Regions from separate parts of the Marinomonas algae genome, predicted to be linked through region 1. Evidence: predicted binding sites of a transcription regulator. Region 1 holds the regulator's gene; each other region holds the start of a gene.
The links. Region 1 encodes FNR, which switches genes on or off when oxygen is low (the NO sensors DNR and NnrR bind a similar motif). Its sites were predicted from a motif close to TTGATNTANATCAA; they were not measured.
Positions count from the first base shown of each region.

Region 2: a site for FNR is predicted at 4,281-4,294, ahead of ACMUMQ_RS11290 (cytochrome-c peroxidase). Genes of this name have one in related genera too.
Region 3: a site for FNR is predicted at 3,953-3,966, ahead of ACMUMQ_RS00850 (cytochrome ubiquinol oxidase subunit I). Genes of this name have one in related genera too.

Region 1 covers NZ_JBLIXK010000015.1:45,996-52,844, reverse strand. Annotated here, with positions in the region: gene ACMUMQ_RS15475 (adenine phosphoribosyltransferase) at 6-548, opposite strand; gene ACMUMQ_RS15470 (fumarate/nitrate reduction transcriptional regulator Fnr) at 574-1,335, opposite strand; gene hemN (oxygen-independent coproporphyrinogen III oxidase) at 1,357-2,727, opposite strand; gene ACMUMQ_RS15460 (alpha/beta family hydrolase) at 2,902-3,486, shown strand; gene tusA (sulfurtransferase TusA) at 3,537-3,770, shown strand; gene ACMUMQ_RS15450 (CBS domain-containing protein) at 4,096-4,689, opposite strand; gene ACMUMQ_RS15445 (hypothetical protein) at 4,736-5,044, opposite strand; gene ACMUMQ_RS15440 (MaoC family dehydratase) at 5,239-5,658, opposite strand; gene ACMUMQ_RS15435 (HAD-IIIA family hydrolase) at 5,726-6,370, shown strand; gene sppA (signal peptide peptidase SppA) at 6,374-6,849, shown strand, end outside.
Region 2 covers NZ_JBLIXK010000007.1:128,871-135,719, reverse strand. Annotated here, with positions in the region: gene fusA (elongation factor G) at 1-1,658, shown strand, start outside; gene ACMUMQ_RS11295 (aldo/keto reductase) at 1,807-2,862, opposite strand; gene ACMUMQ_RS11290 (cytochrome-c peroxidase) at 2,983-4,170, opposite strand; gene minE (cell division topological specificity factor MinE) at 4,334-4,591, opposite strand; gene minD (septum site-determining protein MinD) at 4,593-5,402, opposite strand; gene minC (septum site-determining protein MinC) at 5,457-6,182, opposite strand; gene ACMUMQ_RS11270 (AAA family ATPase) at 6,493-6,849, opposite strand, start outside.
Region 3 covers NZ_JBLIXK010000001.1:194,443-201,291, forward strand. Annotated here, with positions in the region: gene cydD (thiol reductant ABC exporter subunit CydD) at 1-889, opposite strand, end outside; gene cydX (cytochrome bd-I oxidase subunit CydX) at 895-1,005, opposite strand; gene cydB (cytochrome d ubiquinol oxidase subunit II) at 1,085-2,221, opposite strand; gene ACMUMQ_RS00850 (cytochrome ubiquinol oxidase subunit I) at 2,223-3,797, opposite strand; gene arfB (alternative ribosome rescue aminoacyl-tRNA hydrolase ArfB) at 4,108-4,521, opposite strand; gene hisA (phosphoribosylformimino-5-aminoimidazole carboxamide ribotide isomerase) at 4,719-5,483, shown strand; gene ACMUMQ_RS00865 (hypothetical protein) at 5,685-6,452, shown strand; gene ACMUMQ_RS00870 (hypothetical protein) at 6,480-6,849, opposite strand, start outside.

The DNA of each region.
Region 1 (6,849 bases):
TTATATCAATCGCCATCGTACGCACAAAGACTAAAAACAGGTACGTCACTTTCACGTAATTTTTCACTACCACCTAAATCTGGTAAATCGATAATTGCAGCGACTTCTTTGATTGTCGCACCTTGTCCAGTTAGCAATTTAATAGCGGCAAACAAAGTACCACCAGTTGCAATTAAATCATCGAACAAAAGTACATTATCACCAGCTTTTACCGCGCCTTCTTGTATTTCAAGCTCAGCTTCACCGTATTCTAAAGCGTAAGCTTGAGAAACAGTTTTACCTGGAAGTTTTCCTTTCTTGCGAATCAGGATAAGAGGCTTTTGCAGCTCATAAGCCAATACTGCAGCAATCAAAAAACCACGAGCATCAATACAAGCAATATGAGAAATATCAGACGACATGTAGCGGTGAACGTAGGCATCAACGACCATTCTCATTCCTTTAGGGTCACTAAAGATAGGAGTAATATCACGGAAGCTGATGCCTTCTTTTGGCCAGTCTTCTACTGTTTGGATTAGTGACTTAACGTAAAAATCATCGTAGAGCATATTCAGTAACGCCTTAATTTATTTATCAAATGTTGGCGATTTTACCACAATCACTCGCAATCCCAACGAGTTTTTGCATTTCAGGGAAATTGACTATCTCAATCTCTTTACCATCAACATGAATTAGCTCATTTTTTTGAAAGCGAGTAATCACTCGACTCACAGTTTCAACGGCTAAACCTAGGTAGTTTCCTATCTCTCCACGAGACATAGAAAGTCGAAACGCACTAGCAGAGTAACCACGTTTTTTAAACCGATTGGATAGATTTAGTAAGAAGGATGCGACTTTTTCATCGGCATTTTTCTTTCCTAGTAAGACCATCATCTGTTGGTCATCCGATATTTTTCGACTCATTACCTTAAATAACTGATGTCTCAAAGAAGGGATTTGGGCAGATAGTTCTTCTAAATGAGTAAAAGGAATCTCACAAACAGTTGTGGTTTCAAGCGCTTTGGCAGAAACTGGGTAGGTATCTGAATCCACGCCACTTAAGCCAACCAACTCACTAGGGCAATAAAAGCCTGTGATCTGCTCTTCACCAACGGACGTTATGTTAAAGGTTTTCAATGTACCTGAACGTACAGCATAAACAGAATCAAATTTTTCACCTTGGCGAAATAAAAAGTCACCTTTTTTTAATGGCTTTTTGCGCTCAATAATTTGATCTAGTTTATTAATATCCTCATCAGCTAAAGCGATCGGAAGGCAAAGTGCACTTAGGCTACAATTCTGACATTGAGACGTAAGTGTACTGTTAAATCGTGTCTGTGCGTGTGTTACTGACATGTGAATCTCCCTGACCTGATGTTATATAACTTTTGAGTATTTTATATTGTTGTTTAGGTACTTATCGAAAACCATACAAATACAGCGAATAAGTAATCTACCACGTTCTGTCACTCGGATAATGGTCTGCATTCCATTGTCCTGTATTTCAATCATACCGTCTTCAATCATTGAGGTAAGATTATCTACCTCTTTTGAGAAATATTCAAAAAATCTAATATTATTCTTTTGCTCAATTGCCGTAGTATTTAATTCAAATTGAGAAATAAGGGTCATAATAACTTGATGGCGAATACGGTCATCAGAATCACTGATATAGCCTCGACTAATCGCCAATTGGCCTTTTTCAATACTACTTCGATATAGGCTTAAATCAGTATGGTTTTGGATGTAAACACCACTTAGATCACTGATGGCAGACACACCAAATGCTACTAAATCAGTTCCAGCGTGAGTTGTATAGCCTTGGAAGTTTCTTTGCAATAAGCCTTGCTTTTGTGCTTTTGCAAGACTGTCGTTAGGTTTTGCAAAGTGATCCATTCCTATGTACTCATAACCCGCATCGATAAGGTATTCAATGCTCATTCTCAGCAGTTGCACTTTGATGCTCGGAATAGGAAGGCTATCTTCTGGTATCCTTTTTTGTGATCTAAATCTTTCAGGTAGATGGGCATAATTAAACAAAGAAATGCGATCGGGCGATAATGCAATGACTTTATCTAGGGTATCTCTGAAGCCCTCAAGAGATTGATAGGGAAGGCCGTAGATCAAATCAAAGTTTATAGATTTAATGTTCATTGCACGGGCGTCTTCAACCAGTTGAGAAACGGTTTCAAGAGATTGAACTCGATGAATCGCCTCTTGTACTTTGTTGTCAAAGTCTTGAACGCCAATGCTAATTCGATTTATGCCCATTTCAGTTAGCAGCTTTAACTTAGAGGAGGTCACTTCTCTTGGGTCGATTTCGATGCTGTAATCTTGTGAGCCATCACTCACTAGGTTGAAATACTGGTTTATTGTTTTGAATAAATCTCGAATCAGATCCTCTGTCAAAAAGGTAGGTGTACCTCCTCCAAAGTGCAATTGTGTAACTTTTTTAGAATGGTCGAGCATCAGACTGCGAAGCCTCATTTCCTCACCAAGAAGTTCGACATATTCTGCGCCTTTTTCATACTGCTTCGTCACAATCTTATTGCATGCGCAGTAATAACAAAGATGCGCACAGAATGGGATATGAAAATAAAGGCTCAACGCTTTATCTGAAGGCATCATCATCTTGTCTATCAAGGCAATCTTACTGATACCAGAATCGAACTGCGGCGCCGTTGGGTAGGATGTGTATCTAGGTCCTGCCAAATCGTATTTATTAATAAGAGAAGAATCCCAAATCATGTTGTATTCCTATTAAAATTTCTAATAGCAGTTTACTCCTATGGTCTGGGGCTTTTTCTGACACAGGTCAAGATATGACATCTCTGTAAAAATTAAATCATTTCCTAAATAAGATTGGATAAGGCCTCAAGCGCTCTTATAATCACGATAACTTAATTTTTAGTACATAAATTCATGAAAAATATACCTTTATATCTCGCTCACGGTGCTGGTGCGGGCCACAGCAATAGCTTCTTAAATGATCTAGGTAACGCGATTTCAGCCAAAATGAATCAGCCCATTATCCCCGTCACTTTTTCTTATATGCGAGAAGTGGAAATCACTGGAAAGAAAAGGCCACCACCGCCTTTTAAGCGTCTTATTCCAGAATTCTCCGACTGTATAAAAAATGAAGTTGCTTGTGTTGTTGCTGGGAAATCAATGGGAGGACGTGTTGCTGCACAGTTGTCGAAAGAACCTATGGTAAAGGCGGTTGTTTGCTTTGGTTTTCCTTTTTATCCCGCTGGTAAGCCTGAAAAACACAGACTTTCTTTCCTTGAGAATATGGAAGTTCCTTGTTTGATTATCCAAGGAACACGAGATCAACTTGGTTCTTATGATTGGGTTAAGCAGCAATCACTGCCTGAAAATGTCAACATTGTTTGGATTGAAGGTGCTGACCATGATTTTAAAGTGCTAAAGAAATACAATAAAACAGCCACCGAAACCATTTCGAATATGGCTGATATTACACAAACTTGGCTTAACGATATTCTGTAAGCCGCTTTACATTTAACCTATTTGAAGAAGAGCGATAAAAGAGGATTTATATGGAACACCAAGCAGTGTTTGATGCAACAGGCTTACTTTGTCCAGAGCCAGTAATGATGTTGCATGTCGAAATGCGAAAAATAGGGGCGAAAGATGTACTTAAAGTGATCGCTACTGATCCATCAACAACACGCGATATCCCAAAGTTTTGCCAGTTTCTAGGTCATACGCTGGTCAATCACGAGCAAGAAGGTGACACCTTTTTCTACTGGATAGAAAAGAAGTCGAGCTAAAAAATGCCTTCATATTTTTATATGAAGGCATTTAAAGAGCAAAAACCACGTTTAAATGTTAAGGAAGGTACGAACAAGTCCACTGGCTTCAGCGTGTGAATAAACCTTTATAATTCGAGGCAAGTTTCGCAGTCCAATATGAACATATTGGCAAGAAGCTTAACAAAGAATAAAAAGTGTTTAGCTCACGCCCTTCGGGTCTTTCAGAACAACGGCTTCTCTTCGTTAAGAGTGATTGAAAGGTATTAACATTCCTACTCACTCTTGCCTTGATAGACCGTTTCTCTGATAAGACTGAAGTTCAGAAGACTTATTCGCACCTTCCTTAAGCAACTTTAAGTCTTTTTGCTTGAAACTTTTGACCTAGAATCGCGCTGTGGTATGTGTGCTCGAAGCTAGAAAAAGCAACATCAACGTCTAATCTCAACTGACGCACAATGTCATTAGATGAAATCAAACCACGAATTGTCTTTGTGTTTTCATCAATAACTAACAAGTGCTGAAGAGGGTTTTCTCTTTGGCTGTATAAAAGAGACTCTATGTCTGAATTTTTTAGGGATGAATAAGACAATGCAAGTAGCTCTTCTTTTGGCCTCATTAAGTCAGCAACCATAAGCTCAGATCGTTTATAGCCTTCAGCAACCATTTTAATAAGAGCGTCTTCAGACAAGTCTTCTAAACTAATAATACCAACAAAATGGTTGTCTTCATCAACAACGATTTTCATGCGGACATGTTCTTTCTTCATCAATTTAACAAGTACATCTGCACGAGTATTTGCTTCAATCACCCTTGGGCCGGCTTTATCAAAGTCCGTAAATACAGATAGTGCAGATGAGTAAATAGTAATATTCTCGATTACTGCAGGCCAAGTAAGATCGTTAACGCTTTTTGTAGAAACATAAGTAAGTGTTTTCATAGTAAAACCCCATTAAAAAAATAAATGAATGTGAAATATGGGTGAGTTATATCAATGAAAACGGGGGAGCCCTTGGACTAATATTACTATTAATGCTTTCTTTGTTGGGAAAGTAATAGTAAGAGGAGAGTGTATTAGTAAGTTCGAAAAAACGTTTTCTAATACTAAAAGATGAAGCTATAAAATTATTGTCAGAGTCTAACTCTTGATCTGGCGCAATGACTTCATTAAAACGCTGCTCTACACTAGGTTCTAACCATCGAAACTGGCTTACTTCCTGAGCATTCGCACGCTGAGATATCGTCAATAAAGACGATAAAATCACGGCAATGATCATTAGAAGTTGAGCAGTCATAGTTATGGCAAACCTTTATATGTTAAGTAGAAAACTACTTCATTTAATATATGCCTGCCGCTTTTTAAATCCTAGTTATTTTTTATAAATGACCTTTCTTTCCACTTTTAATGTTAAAACTCAACGCCTTCTTATTGCTATAAAAAGAAAAAAGAGCCCAAAAAGGCTCTTTTAATGCATATATCTATATCTTGTTAAGCAGCTGGAAGCATGATCGTTGCTTCACCTGTAACAACAACTTTACCTTCGCATTCACAAACTGTTTTAAGAGTAGCACGGCGTCGACGCTCATTGATGTCTGTTACCGTAACGGTGGTGACAACTTCTTGGCCGACAAAAACAGGTGAGCGAAATTTCAGTGTTTGCTCAAGATAAATACAGCCTGGCCCAGGTAGCTTTGTGCCAATAGCGGCAGAAATAAAACCAGCCGTTAACATGCCATGAGCAATAGGCTGCCCAAATGATGTTGTTGCCGCATACTCAGCATCCAAGTGAACAGGGTTAGTGTCGCCCGTTACATCTGCAAAAGCTTGTACGTCAGCCTGAGTGACGATTTTGCGGTACTCAACACTTTGGTCAATGGAAAGTTGTTCTAATGTGTATCCAGAAGTCATTACCTATCCTTATATTGCAATTTAACGCTATGGTACACTTTCGCCACATTATTCTTAAGAGGTATCTATGGTTAAGTTGGTGATTTTTGATTGGGACGGTACCTTATATGATTCTATCGACACAATTTGTCAGAGTATGCTGCACGCAGCGCAATTAGCTGGCGCACCAGACCGCAATAAAGAAGACGTTAAAAACATCATTGGTTTATCTCTTGATAAGGCGGTTCAGGTTATTTGGCCAGAATTACCCGTTGTTGAGCGCAATACAATTATCGAGCATTACAAGCAAACTTATGTGGCAAAAGATCAAACTCCGCCCAATGCGTATGAAGGTGTTATTGACACCTTGAACAAACTCCAAAACACCAATATTAAGTTAGCCGTTGCGACGGGAAAAAGCCGTCGAGGCTTAGAGAGAGTAATGGGGCTCACAGGAACCAAGGATTATTTCATCGCTACTCGATGCGCAGATGAGACGCAATCAAAACCTCACCCTCTAATGCTAGAAGAATTATTGGCAGAACTTAAGTTAACACCGGATCAAGCAATCATGGTTGGAGATACGGAATACGACCTTAACATGGCGACAAATGCTGGGATGAAAAGCGTAGGAGTCACTTATGGCGCTCATGAATCGGCCCGTTTACAAGCTTGTCAGCCACATGCGCTAATCAGCAACTTTAATGAACTATTAGATATTTTAGGACTATAGAAAATGGCTTGGACGGAAGACGAAGATCAAAAAAAAATTCACGAGCAAGATATAGATAGCGCTCAAAAAAAAGAAGCTGAAAAACCTAAAGAAACGGTAGAGGCCACTGAAAGCCAGACCGATCCAAATAAAGAAATTTGGTCTCTACTTGAAAAAACCTTAAGCGAAAACATTGTTGAAAAGCGTAGAGCGAGACGTTGGAAAATATTTTTTCGATTATTCGCTTTGGCCATTACGATCACGGTGATATCCACGTGGATTATGCGGTCTAACCTACCGGAAGTGGGATTTGAAGGAGATGTTGTTGCTGTTATTCCGATGCGCGGTGTGATCGGAGCGGATTCGGATATAGAATCGTATGAATTTGTAGGCTTGATTGATAGTGCTTATCGTAACCCACGATTAACAGCCGTGGTTATTGAGATGAACAGTCCTGGTGGCAGTCCGGTACATTCCGGCATTATTTATGATGCTATTCA
Region 2 (6,849 bases), on a different contig from region 1:
CTAAACAAGTTGAAGACGTACTAGGTGCGACGCCTCTTATCATGGTATTGCCAATTGGTACTGAAGACGAATTCGTAGGTGTTGTTGACCTTCTAAGCCGTAAAGCTTACGTTTGGGATGATTCTGGCCAACCAGAAAACTACAGCATCGAAGACGTTCCTGCAGACATGGTTGATCAGGTAGAAGAATACCGTGAGAAACTAATCGAAACTGCAGTTGAACAAGACGACGACATCATGATGGCCTACATGGATGGCGAAGAGCCTTCTATGGAAGACATCAAACGTTGTATCCGTACTGGTACACGTGATCTTGCTTTCTTCCCTACTTACTGTGGTTCTGCCTTCAAAAACAAAGGCATGCAACTTCTTCTTGACGCTGTGGTTGACTACCTACCTAGCCCAACAGATGTTGTTCCACAAGATCTTACTGACGAAGAAGGTAATCCAAACGGCGAGAAAGCACTTGTTGACGCTAACGAACCTTTCAAAGCTCTTGCTTTCAAAATCATGGATGACCGTTTCGGTGCCTTGACTTTCGTACGTGTTTACTCTGGTAAACTGAACAAAGGCGATACGATCCTAAACAGCTTCACAGGTAAAACTGAGCGTGTTGGTCGTATGGTGGAAATGCAAGCGGATGACCGTAAAGAAATCAACTCAGCACAAGCTGGTGATATCCTTGCAATCGTTGGTATGAAAAACGTACAAACTGGTCACACTCTTTGTGATCCTAAGCACCCATGTACTCTTGAAGCGATGGTTTTCCCTGAGCCAGTAATCTCTATCTCTGTTACTCCTAAAGATAAAGGTGGTAACGAGAAAATGGGTATCGCGATCGGTAAAATGGTTGCAGAAGATCCAACTTTCCGCGTAGAAACTGACCAAGATTCTGGTGAGACTATCCTTCGTGGTATGGGTGAGCTTCACCTAGATATCAAAGTAGACATCTTGAAGCGTACTTACGGCGTAGACCTAATTGTTGGTCAGCCTCAGGTTGCTTACCGTGAAACGATCACGAAAGAAGTTGAAGATACTTACACGCACAAGAAACAATCTGGTGGTTCTGGTCAGTTCGGTAAGATCGATTACCGTATCAAACCAGGTGAGCTTGGTTCTGGCTTCACTTTCTCTTCTTCTGTTGTGGGCGGTAACGTACCAAAAGAATTCTTCCCAGCAGTAGAAAAAGGCTTTAAGTCTATGATGGAAGAAGGTGTTCTAGCTGGCTTCCCAGTACTAGACGTTGAAGTTGAGTTGTTCGACGGTGGATTCCACGCAGTTGACTCCTCTGCTATTGCCTTCGAAATCGCTGCTAAAGGCGCTTTCCGTCAGTCTATCCCGAAAGCTGGTCCTCAGTTGATCGAGCCTATCATGAAGGTTGACGTGTTCACTCCTGATGATCACGTTGGTGATGTTATCGGTGACCTTAACCGTCGTCGCGGCATGATCAAAGACCAAGAGAAAGGCGTAACTGGCGTACGTATTAAAGCAGACGTTCCTCTTTCTGAAATGTTTGGTTACATCAGCTCTCTACGTACAATGACATCTGGTCGTGGTCAGTTCTCTATGGAGTTCTCTCACTACCTACCATGTCCTGCAAACGTAGCAGAAACAGTAATCGCAGCTCAAAAAGAGAAAAAAGAAAAAGAAAAGAACTAATTTCTGATTTTCTTTCTCTTCAAAAAACCCGATGCATCGCATCGGGTTTTTTTATGTCCTCTAAAAATTTGGCACAAAAAAAAGAGCACCCAAAAGCACTCTTTAGTTCTCGAAATAACCTAGGGAAGGTACGAACACGCCCTGGATATTAAAACGGTACAGGATATTCCCGAAATACAGACATAACATCCGCAAGAACCTCATCAGACAAAGCCAAGTCAAAAGCACTCATATCTTCTTTCAACTGTTCTAATGAAGTCGCACCAATAATGGTTGAACTTACACCATCAACCTGATCACACCAAGCCAAAGCCAACTGAGCCGCACTCAAGCCATGCTTCTTGGCAACCTCAACATATCCAGCAACCGCTTTCTCTACTTGTTGAGTATCGCGGAACAGACCATTGCGTTGCGCAAAGCTCCAACGACTGCCTTCAGGGCGAGCACCACCAAGATACTTGCCAGTTAACGCACCCGCAGCCAAAGGTGACCAAGGTAAATAGGCAACGTCTTCATGAACGCAATTTTCAATCAAATAAGGCCAGTCTTTCGCATGTAATAAGCTAAACTCATTTTGAATCGAAGCCACTCTTGGCAAGTCATACTTATCACTTAAACGAATGTATTCATTAATTCCCCAAGTGCTGTCATCAGACAAACCAAAATGGCGAATTTTCCCTGCTTTTATGCACTTAGCAATGCCTTGCAAAATATCAAGCATTTGGGCCGAGTGGGCATCACGATCCACATTAGAAAACGAAATATGACCTGGAAAATGCTTCGCAAAATGCGGTGTCGTACGATTTGGCCAATGAAGTTGGTATAAGTCAATGTAATCTGTTTGCAAGCGCTTTAAAGAAGCATCAACAGCAGCGACAACAGCATCACCGGTAATTGGGCCGCCATCACGAATATAATGTAAACCAGGGCCAGCAATTTTTGTTGCCAAGATCATTTCGCCACGACGAGACGGATTACGAGATAGCCAGTCACCAATAATAGTTTCTGTTTTTCCATAGGATTCTGGAGTCGGTGGAACAGAATACATTTCGGCGGTATCAAAGAAATTAATACCGTTTGCTAAGGCATATTCAATTTGAACATCAGCATCAGCCTGATTATTTTGAGTACCCCATGTCATGGTACCCAAACAAACTCGAGAGACCTCTAAGCCTGTTCGACCAAGTGGCGAATATTTCATCATTTATGTCCTTTATATTTGAGTGACACATTAAAAGCGCCACAAAATAAATCAAAGGATCAATGTAATAAAATTTTCGCCATCAAGCCAGTTTTATCAATGAAAACAATAAGGAGCTTAGCTTTAAGGTTTCGATTCCAACAAGGGCTCATATCGCTTGTCCGTTAATGTTTTCAAGAAAGCAACAATGGCATCCACTCTTTGATCTGGTAAAGCTGGGCCCACTTCCAAGTCTGCAAAGTCTATATTTTCTGCCACCTCAGGTTCACCCCAGGGCTTACCCGTTTCAGGATTAATGGTGCGAGTTGGATTGTTGTATTTATCGTAAAATAGAACCACTGTACGTAAATCCTGAAACACACCGTTATGCATATAAGGCCCTGTGACCGCAACATTCCTCAAGGAAGGCACTTTAAACTTACCTGCTTGAGATGGGTCTGTAATCTCTGGATGATCCAACAACCCTTGATCAATTAAGCCATTATTATGAGCCGTTAAAGGCGCATTGGCAGGCACACCTATGTTGCGATACTCAAAGTTTGTAAAGGTTTCTTGATCATAAAATGGGGAAGGATTTAATTGATGACAAGCATTGCAATTCGTAAACTGCTGAGAGAAGAATAATGTCTTACCCAACTCTTCTTCTGGTGTGAATTTATCCTCGCCACGCAATACACGGTCGTATTTTGAATCAAAAGGCATAAATAGAGCCGTTTTTTCAAAAGTGGCAATCGCATCCGCAATGGCGACATAACCCTTCTCTGAGTCTTCTAAAATTCCGTCACCGTATAAATCATTAAACAATGACACATACCGCTGATTTTCTTTCACTCTATCAACAACTGCAGCGCCATCAGGCAACGCCATTTCCAGAGGATTCACAAACGGGCCTTGTGCTTGCTCCACTAGATCAGACGATCGGCCATCTAAAAATTGACCACCACGATATTCACCATCTTTCATACGATGAAATGGTGGGGAAAAAGCCGCATAAGCTGCCGTCGGTGTATTACGAGTCCCTACAGATTGACTATCACTACCCAATGAAACCGCACCAGAAAAAACATCGTTTCTTTTATCGACAAAGCCATTCGCAATATCGTGACAAGTCGCACAGGATTGATTCCTCTCTTTTGATAGATTTGTATCAAAGAACAATTGAGAGCCCAAAAGCGCTTTAGGGTCTGTAAGCGGAATCGGAAGTTCGTGGGTAGCTTTAGTGGCTTTAGGTTGAGGAGCAACCTGCTTAGGTTCACTGCATGCAGAAAGAAATAGAGAAACGGCAATCACACCAAGAGAAAAGCGTAGCATTGTATTTTAGCCATCAAATAAATAAGTCGTGGAATAATACACCCATGCCGAATTTGAGTAAAACGCGGACAATTATTCTCATTAACTTAGACGTAAAAAAAGCGCCCAACTAGATCCAAATCAAGAAAATAGTGAGGCGCTTTCTCAGTGCAAGACAAAAAGTTTAATTCTGATCAGGCAAGGTAACATTCAACTCTAGCACCGAGCAATCGTCAGTGTTATCAAGCTGTATTTGGACATCTTCACTGCCAATTTGCACGTACTTACGGATAACATCAATAATCTCTTGTTGCATCTGAGGTAAGTAATCAGGCTGATGTCGCTTAGTACGCTCGTGAGCCACAATAATTTGCAAACGGTCTTTTGCTACAGAAGCCGAACTAGGTGAATTTTTACTTTTAAAGTAATCAAAAATGCCCACTCTAACCTCCTAACAAACGTTTTATAAAACCTTTCTTCTGAACAGTCAAAAAGCGTAAAGGACGCTCTTCACCCATCAGACGGTCTACTGCATCCATGTAGGCTTGACCCGCTTCAGATTCTGTATCCAGAATAACAGGAGCACCTTGGTTCGATGCTTTAAGCACGGCTTCCGATTCAGGAATCACACCTAACAAAGGAATCGCTAAAATGTCTTCAACATCAGAAACGCTCAACATCTCACCTAGCTCAACACGCTCAGGATGATAACGAGTCAATAATAAGAACTCTTCGATTGGATCAGCACCCTCTTCTGCTCGTTTAGACTTACTTTGCAAGATACCAAGAATACGGTCAGAGTCACGAACAGATGACACTTCAGGATTGGTCACTACGATTGCAGCATCAGCAAAATACAAGGCCATTTGAGCGCCTTTTTCGATTCCTGCTGGCGAATCACAGATGATGTAATCAAACTCTTTAGAAAGCTCTTCCAAGACTTCCTGAACACCTTCAATTGTTAAGGCATCTTTATCACGAGTCTGAGACGCTGGTAGGATATACAAATCCTTAGTGCGTTTATCCTTAATCAGGGCTTGCGTTAAAGTTGCTTCCTTATTAATGACGTTTACAAAATCATAAACAACACGGCGCTCACATCCCATGATCAAATCAAGATTTCGTAAGCCCACATCAAAATCGATAATGACGGTTTTATGCCCTTTCAACGCAATACCAGTACCAATTGCTGCACTGGATGTTGTCTTGCCGACCCCCCCTTTTCCTGAGGTGACCACTATAATTTTTGCCAATGTTATATCCCCCGATAACCCCAAACAGAGTACATCAAAATAATCTAATAAATACTAAAGCGGTGTAATTTCCAAACTATCGTCAACTAATAGCACTTGAGCGCTATCTTTCCAAACAATATCTTGCAACGCATCGCTCAACATAAAATTGCCTGCGATTGAAACCAGTTCAGCCTCCATACTCTTACAAAAAATTCGTGCTTCTATATCTCCTTTTACACCAGCCAAAGCTCGACCTCGCAATGGGCCATACACATGAATGTTGCCATCGGCCAAAACCTCTGCCCCAGCACTGACTTGAGCTAAAATAATCAAATCGCCTTCCGCGTAAACTTGTTGACCAGAGCGAATTGGCTTAGTGACAACTTTAGTTGCTTGAGGCACTAAACGCTCTTCCACAACTGTTTTTACAACGACATCTGGACTTACTTCTTCTTTTACTTCTGGCACGGTTTGTATCGCCCGCGCTTTGCTGGCAGGCAATAATGGAATGCTAACTGAGCCTTTCCACACAGGTAAATTTTCAGGATGACAACGCCAACCGATAACGCCAAGCCCAAGAGCACTCACCGAGCGAATTAAAGCTTCAAATTCATCTAGGGTAATGCCGCGCTTCATTTTTGAAATATCAATAATGATAGGCGCCTGATTAAAAAAATGTGGCACCTGTTCAATTTTTTTCTTTAGGTGAAAAGTAATGTCATCTAGCGAAAATGTCTGAACTTCTAACAATATTGTCGTAACAACGCTTCCTTTGAGTTGGAAGCCTGAGTCTGCCATGCAAACAGTCCTTTTTTTAAATTCTTTAGTACGGCTAATTCGTATAAAAGACACGAATCATCTCGATTAGCATACAGAAATCTATTCTATCAAGCTGAATGATTAAAGAAAGACACCAAAACAGAGTCTTTACACTCTCTCAAATATTGGTCTTGCTCTCTAATAGTGCCAAGAATAACGCATAATGCTCAATAATAAACGAAACTTTAACCATTTGATTTATTTAAATTTTTACAACTTACTTACATACTTGTTCCCATTAATCTGGGGAAAACTTTTGCACCATAAAAAACCGCTGTAAAAATGCCGTTTAATCCGCCGAATGTACCGCAAATTCCGGCGCTAAACGACTCACGCCTAAGCCACTTTGCTTCGTCAGCTTAATTTGCACAGGAATACGCTCTTTCAATGCACTAATATGGCTGATGATTCCAATGGTCTTCCCTGAGGAATGTAAGTTATCCAAAGCATCTAAAGCAGACTCTAATGTTTCACTATCCAAAGTGCCAAATCCTTCATCCAGAAACAAAGAGTCAATGCTGGTTTTATGGGAAACCAAATCAGAAAGTGCCAACGCTAACGCCAAGCTCACCAAGAAAGATTCTCCGCCAGACAAGGTTTTTGTGTCCCGAGATGCATTTGCTTGCCAAGTATCCACCACGGCCAA
Region 3 (6,849 bases), on a different contig from region 1:
TTAAAGTCACAGGCGACGAGCCAACTTGCCAAGGCAGTATTTCCAGCAAGCCAAGCCCAAGATATAAGGCGATCATAGCGATGGAAAGTGACGCAAACAGTTCCAAAGTAGCAGTCGATAAAAAAGCCAGTATCAGTACATTCATGGTGGTTTTTTGATACGCACCTGAGCTGTCAGATAAACGTGCTCTGGCTTCGTCTGTACGATTAAGACGTTTTAATTCGGATAAGCCTTGGCTCAAATCCATAAACTGATTGGATAACATGGCCAAAACACTAAACTGGCGTCGATTGGCTTGAGCCGCTTTATGACCAACAAAAATCATAAAAATGATCACCAAAGGCGCGGTCATCATAAACACAAAAAAGGCGATCCAAGAAATAGAAACAACAGACAACAGAATGACACAGGGAATAAGAGTCACCATAAAGACTTGAGGTTTATAGCGACTAAAGAAATCGTCTAACGCGTCTACTTGTTCATAAACGCGGGTAGACAGCGCCGCATCTTCTTCTATTCGTAACCGAGTTGGGCCCAGTTTCGTCAGATGCAACACCAATTTACTGCGCAAGCCATAACGAATATGACGACTTGCGCTGGTACAAATACGTTCTCGTCCAAAGTTAGACAAAGCACGTAATAACAAAGCAAACAAACCAATAGCTAAAAGAGGCAGAGAGAAAGACTGATACAAGGCCATATCCGAGAAAACATTCGCCAACGCCCACGCCTGTAAAACCAAAGACACGGCAAACAAAACACCAAAGCCTTGAGCAAGCCGATATTTTGCAGACTCTTGGTTGGCTAATTCTCCTAAAAATTGCGCTTCTGGCGTCTTAATTCGACCAGCACAACGCCTTTCTTTTTTTGCTCTCTTGCTCTTTGCCATCAAGTTTACTTCTGCTCCTCTTCACCTTCATAACCGCTGAATTCCAACCACACAGCGTTGATAATGCCGAAAGAACAAGCTAATAAAACACCAAGAACCCAAGCAAAATACCACATATTTTCTTCCTCTCATTTGTTGCTTAAGGCTAGGACTCGTGAGCCCTAGCATTTTGCATAACCAACTCAGTACGATTTTCTAATACAAAGAGTGGTTGTTTTCTTCAATGTGTTTCTTCGTCAAACGACCGTACATAACAAAGTAGTTCCACAAGGTGTAACCCAAAACAATCGGCACAAAAATGCACGCCACAACAAACATAATCATCATGGTGTTTTGACTAGAAGTGGCGTCCCACATTGTCAAACTCATGCTTGGGTAACTTAAAGAAGGCATTAAGAATGGGAACATAGAACCACCCGCTGTCACTATGATGCCAGCAATACCTAATGATGAACTCAAGAAAGCCAAAGCACCTTTTTTCATCACGCTAGTAATGGCAGCAAACAACATACCTGCGATTCCAACAATAGGCGCCAAGATAAGCGCTGGCACTTTCTCGTAATTCGCTAACCATGCGCCTGCTTGCACTTCTGCTGTTTTCATTAACGGAGTCATGACTTGGTTACCGTCAATGTCGCTTGTTAAAACATAACCATCAATGCCGTAAGCCAACCAAACACCAGCAAGAATGAACAAAACAGAAGCTAATGCGCCTGTAATGGCTGTAATACGACTCGCTTTATTCAGCAATGCAGCATCGGTTTTCATTTGTAGCCATGCGCCGCCTTGTGTCATCAGCATCAGCAAGCTAACCAAACCACACAGAATCGCAAATGGATTCAGTAAAGCAAAGAAAGAGCCGGTGTAAGTCACACGTAGGTACTGGTCGAACTCAAACGGTACGCCTTGCAACAAGTTGCCAAACGCCACACCGAAGATGATAGGTGGCACAGCTGAACCAAAGGTAATTCCCCAATCCCAACTGTTGCGCCATTTTGTATTTTCCAATTTTGAGCGATAGTCAAAACCGATCGGACGGAAGAATAACGCCGCCAACACCAACATCATCGCAAAATAGAAACCAGAGAAAGACGTCGCGTACACCACAGGCCAAGCCGCAAATAAAGCACCACCAGCGGTAATAAACCAAACTTGGTTGCCGTCCCAATGGGGCGCAATCGAGTTGATCATGATACGACGTTCAGAATCCGTTCCACCGATTATGTTTAGTAGACTCCCAACGCCCATGTCGAAGCCATCCGTTACGGCGAAACCAATCAGTAAAACACCGATCAATACCCACCAAATTACTTTTAATAATTCGTAATCCATCTTATACCTCCTGCTTTAACTGAGCAGTTTCTTGTTCAAGTGCATAGCGACCAGTGTGTAAACTAGAAGGCCCCTGCTTTGCAAAACGAATCATTAGATACATTTCGGCAATCAAGAAAGCGGTATATAAGACGGCAAAGCCAGCGATCGTAATCCAAATTTCGGTTGCTGTGAGGCTCGATACTGCAACGTGAACAGGTAAGATTTCACCAATTGCCCACGGTTGACGGCCATATTCTGCAACAAACCAACCGGCTTCGTTCGCAATCCAAGGCAACGGCAAACACAGCACAATGAATTTCAAGAAAGTAGGATTATTACCAATTCGGCGACGAGCATTTTGATAGAAAGCCGCTGCGAACACGATCAACATTAGGAAGCCACATCCCACCATAATTCGGAAGGCGAAGAACAAAGGCGCAACCTGAGGAATGGAATATTCCACCGCTTGATCTATTTCATCTGACGTTACTTTATTGATGTCTTCATTGAAGGCTGTCACCAATAAACCGTAACCAAGGTCGTCTTTCACTTTCTCGAAGTTAGACTTCACAAGAGGATCTGTTGAGCCTTCGCGTAATTGCTCAAGTAACTGGTTCGCATAAATACCATTGATGATTCGTTGGCGATTATGCTCTTTCAGTTCTTGAATACCCTCTACTTCCGTATCAAGAGAACGTGTGGCGATCAAACCCATTAAGCCCGGAATCTTGATTGCGTATTCGTTTTCTTCAAGCTCTTGGTTTGGAAAAGCAATCAGAGTGAAATCCGCAGGTGCTTCCTGAGTTTCCCATTCCGCTTCAATGGCAGCTAATTTCACTTTTTGAACTTCACCAATCTCGTAACCAGACTCATCACCTAGCAAGATCACACTCAAAATAGAAGCCAGACCAAACGCAGAAGCAATGGCAAAAGAACGACGAGCAAAAGCAAGATCACGACCTTTTAGTAAGTAGTAGCTTGAAATTACCAGAACAAACATGGCCCCCGTTGTGTAACCTGCAGAAACCGTATGAACAAACTTCACCTGCGCCACTGGGTTAAAGATCAAAGCACTGAAATCAACCAACTCCATTCTCATGGTTTCGTAGTTGAACTCAGAACCAACAGGGTTTTGCATCCAGCCGTTGGCAATCAAAATCCATAAAGCTGATAAGTTAGAACCTAACGCTACACCCCAAGTCACCATTAGGTGTTTTACCTTGCTGAGACGATCCCAACCAAAGAAGAACAAACCAACCAAAGTGGACTCTAGGAAGAAAGCCATCAAACCTTCGATGGCCAAAGGTGCACCAAAAATATCGCCAACATAATGAGAGTAATAAGACCAGTTAGTCCCGAATTGGAACTCCATAGTCAAACCCGTTGTTACGCCAAGCGCAAAGTTAATACCAAACAATTTACCCCAGAACTTAACCATGTCTTTGTAAACTTGCTTACCGGTAATCACGTAGACTGATTCCATGATTGCGAGTAAGAAAGCCATCCCTAATGTCAAAGGGACAAACAAATAGTGGTACAGAGCAGTGAAAGCAAACTGAAACCGCGATAATTCCACTACAGCTTCGTTAATCATATAACTTCAACCCATTCATTTGATTGAGAAAAAAGACGCTTGTAGACACTTAAATTCATTTAATTGAGTGTTCTTATTATCTAACGCCCACCGAAGCCTCACCCATCTGAGGCTACTATAAGGCCAGATTATGAGAGGTGTTGCGTTTTAAAACATTGCGTTAGATCAAGATAAAGAGAGTGAAAAGAATATGTCAGAAAGCCAAAAAACAGAGTGCTTAAAAAGCCACAGGAAAGTCTTTCATTTGTAGATATATGTCATGGAAAAGGCGGCTAAAAGCCGCTATTAGAGAAGACAAAGTAAGATGAATCTAATCCCAGTTACTGCGTCTTAGGCTTTTGATTTGCCCTTTTTGCTTTTTCTGGTCAACTCGTTTTTTCTGGGAAGATCGCGTCGGTTTGGTTGGCCGACGGGCTTTTTGAACTCGAACCGCTTCTTGAATTAAGGCTTTTAGGCGCGCTAATGCGTCTTCCCTATTCAACTCTTGAGTTCTGTGTTGCTGTGCTTTGATCACGATATCGCCGTCTTTCGTGAGGCGAGAATCTTTAAGCTCTAAAAGTCGCTCTTTATAAAACGCAGGCAAGGAGGATTGAGCCACGTTGAATCTAAGATGAATAGCAGAAGAGACTTTATTAACATTTTGACCACCCGCTCCTTGAGCTCGAATAGCAGTAAGTTCTATTTCGTGGTCTGGGATCGCTACTGCGACGGAGATTTGCAACATAGGGTTTCTTTGAAAATTCTATGATAAGAAGGAAGCTGTGATTATAACAGGCTTCCTTAATGTTTTCTCTGACGCATCGTTTCTCAAGAATTTATCGGCTATACTGCTTTTTTGGCATTTCAGCCATGTTCATTTTTGCGTATTATTTTTGGCTGCTTTTCATAAGCAGCCATTTTTAGCAGTAATAGGAGCGTTTTGTGACTCAGTTTCGTCCTTGTATCGATTTACATCAAGGCAAGGTTAAACAAATTGTAGGTGGTAGCTTGAACGACAAAGGCGCTACTGAAAACTTTATCAGCGATTACAATGCAGAGCATTACGCGAAGCTTTATCGTGAGCATGGCCTTACGGGCGGCCACGTAATTGCATTAGGTAAAGGCAACCAAGATGAGGCATTAAGCGCCCTGCGTGCTTATCCTAACGGTTTACAATTTGGTGGCGGTGTAAAAAGTAGCAACGCTGCGAGTTATTTAGAAGCTGGCGCTTCTCACGTTATTGTGACGTCTTACTTATTTAAAGATGGCGAATTCTCTTGGGATCGTTTAGACAAAATTAAGCGTGAAACAGGAACAGATCGTCTTGTATTAGATTTGAGTTGTCGACGCACAGAAGACGGCTGGAGCATTGCGACTGACCGTTGGCAAACGGTTACTTCTACGAAAATCAACAAAGAAAATCTAATTGAGCTGGCTGATCACTGTGATGAGTTTTTAATCCACGCTGCTGATGTAGAAGGTTTACAGTCAGGAATCGACGAAGATTTAGTGCGTCTATTAGGTAGCAGTGCTTGTCCTGTAGATATTACCTATGCTGGTGGCGCTCGTTCGTTGGCAGATTTAAAACGTGTGCATGAATTATCAAACGGTCTTGTGGATTTAACCATTGGCAGCGCGTTGGATATTTTTGGCGGGCAAGGCGTCACTTTAGATGAATGCATTTTGTGGAATCAAACACAAAAGTAGCCAGCTCAAGCCAATCAAAAAAGAAGCGTTTGGTGTGAACCCTCGCTTCTTTTTGAATAAACACCTTCATTTTGTGGTTTTTGCTCATCTTTACCTATTCTTTAAACAAATACAGTAGTAAGTAAAGAAGGCTTCATCTCGACATCAATCACGCCATACTTCATACTTGTTTTTTTTTGTATTTCACCTCAGGACAACACCATGTCTCTATTTCGTACTGGCCTTTTACTTGCGACGCTGTTACTTAGCGCCTGCTCGATGCCAATATTAGACAATTTATCGTCAAACACTTCGTCAGAAAAAGACAAGGCTCAATCAGAAGCCAATGCAGAATCAAGCGATTTACTGATTCCAAACCTTCAAGGCCAAACAGAAGAAGTTGTAGAAACAATCAACAGCACTTCTTATGACGAATTACTAACAAGATATAACGACCAGAAAGAACTGGCGGAAGCAAACTATGAGGAACTTAAAAGCCGCGTAGGCAAAGCAGACAATCTTCCGAAGCTATTAGTTAATACAAATACCAGCCAACAAAATATTGATACTGCAATCCAAGAGCTTCGCAGTTACACAAGCAAAACCAATACAGAGATTGCGCAACTGAATGCCCGTGTGGCGGATCGCCAGACAATGGCAATCAATGGTGACTTAATTCGCGTATTTTTGTCTGAAGCGACGATTAACCATGCAGAACAAGAATTTAAGGCTCAGCCACTTGTTGGCCAATGGGTAAGAGGAGAAACCAGGGTTATTCGATTAAAAGACCATATCTTCTTTGAGAATCCAAAGTCAGAAGATTTAGTCATTACTTTCTCTGAGACTTATCAGCTTATTTTGAATCAACAAGTGATCGCCACAGTTAACCCGAACAGAGAGAAAAACAGCGCTAGCTTTAATGTGCCAACACAAGATAATTTGGGCAAGATTATTGGTAAGTTGGACTATCGAATAGAAGGCAATAAATAGCGTTTCAGAAACGCAGCTAAGCTCTATTTATTTAATGAGTTTAGCTGCTTTTCGTCTACTTTCAGTATTATCCAATACCACTTGAATACGCGCCAAATAATCAATAATGCCATTCGCAAATACTCGGTTATTCAGTTTTCTCACCAACCTTCCTACGCGTTTTATCACTTGGCAATTTACAGACATCACACGAGTAGAAAGAAACCTATCTGACGCATTCAGTGCCGATATATACGCAATCGCAATGTAACCCGGTTCTGGATTCATAGTGCCTGTGTCTTCTGGTAACTCATCAACTCCTTTTAGCAACCTTTCAGCCAACTGCTGATATAAAACAGAAACCGTTTTAAATACATGTCGATCTAAAGTGTTGCTCACTCGCTCATGAGACTTAGCA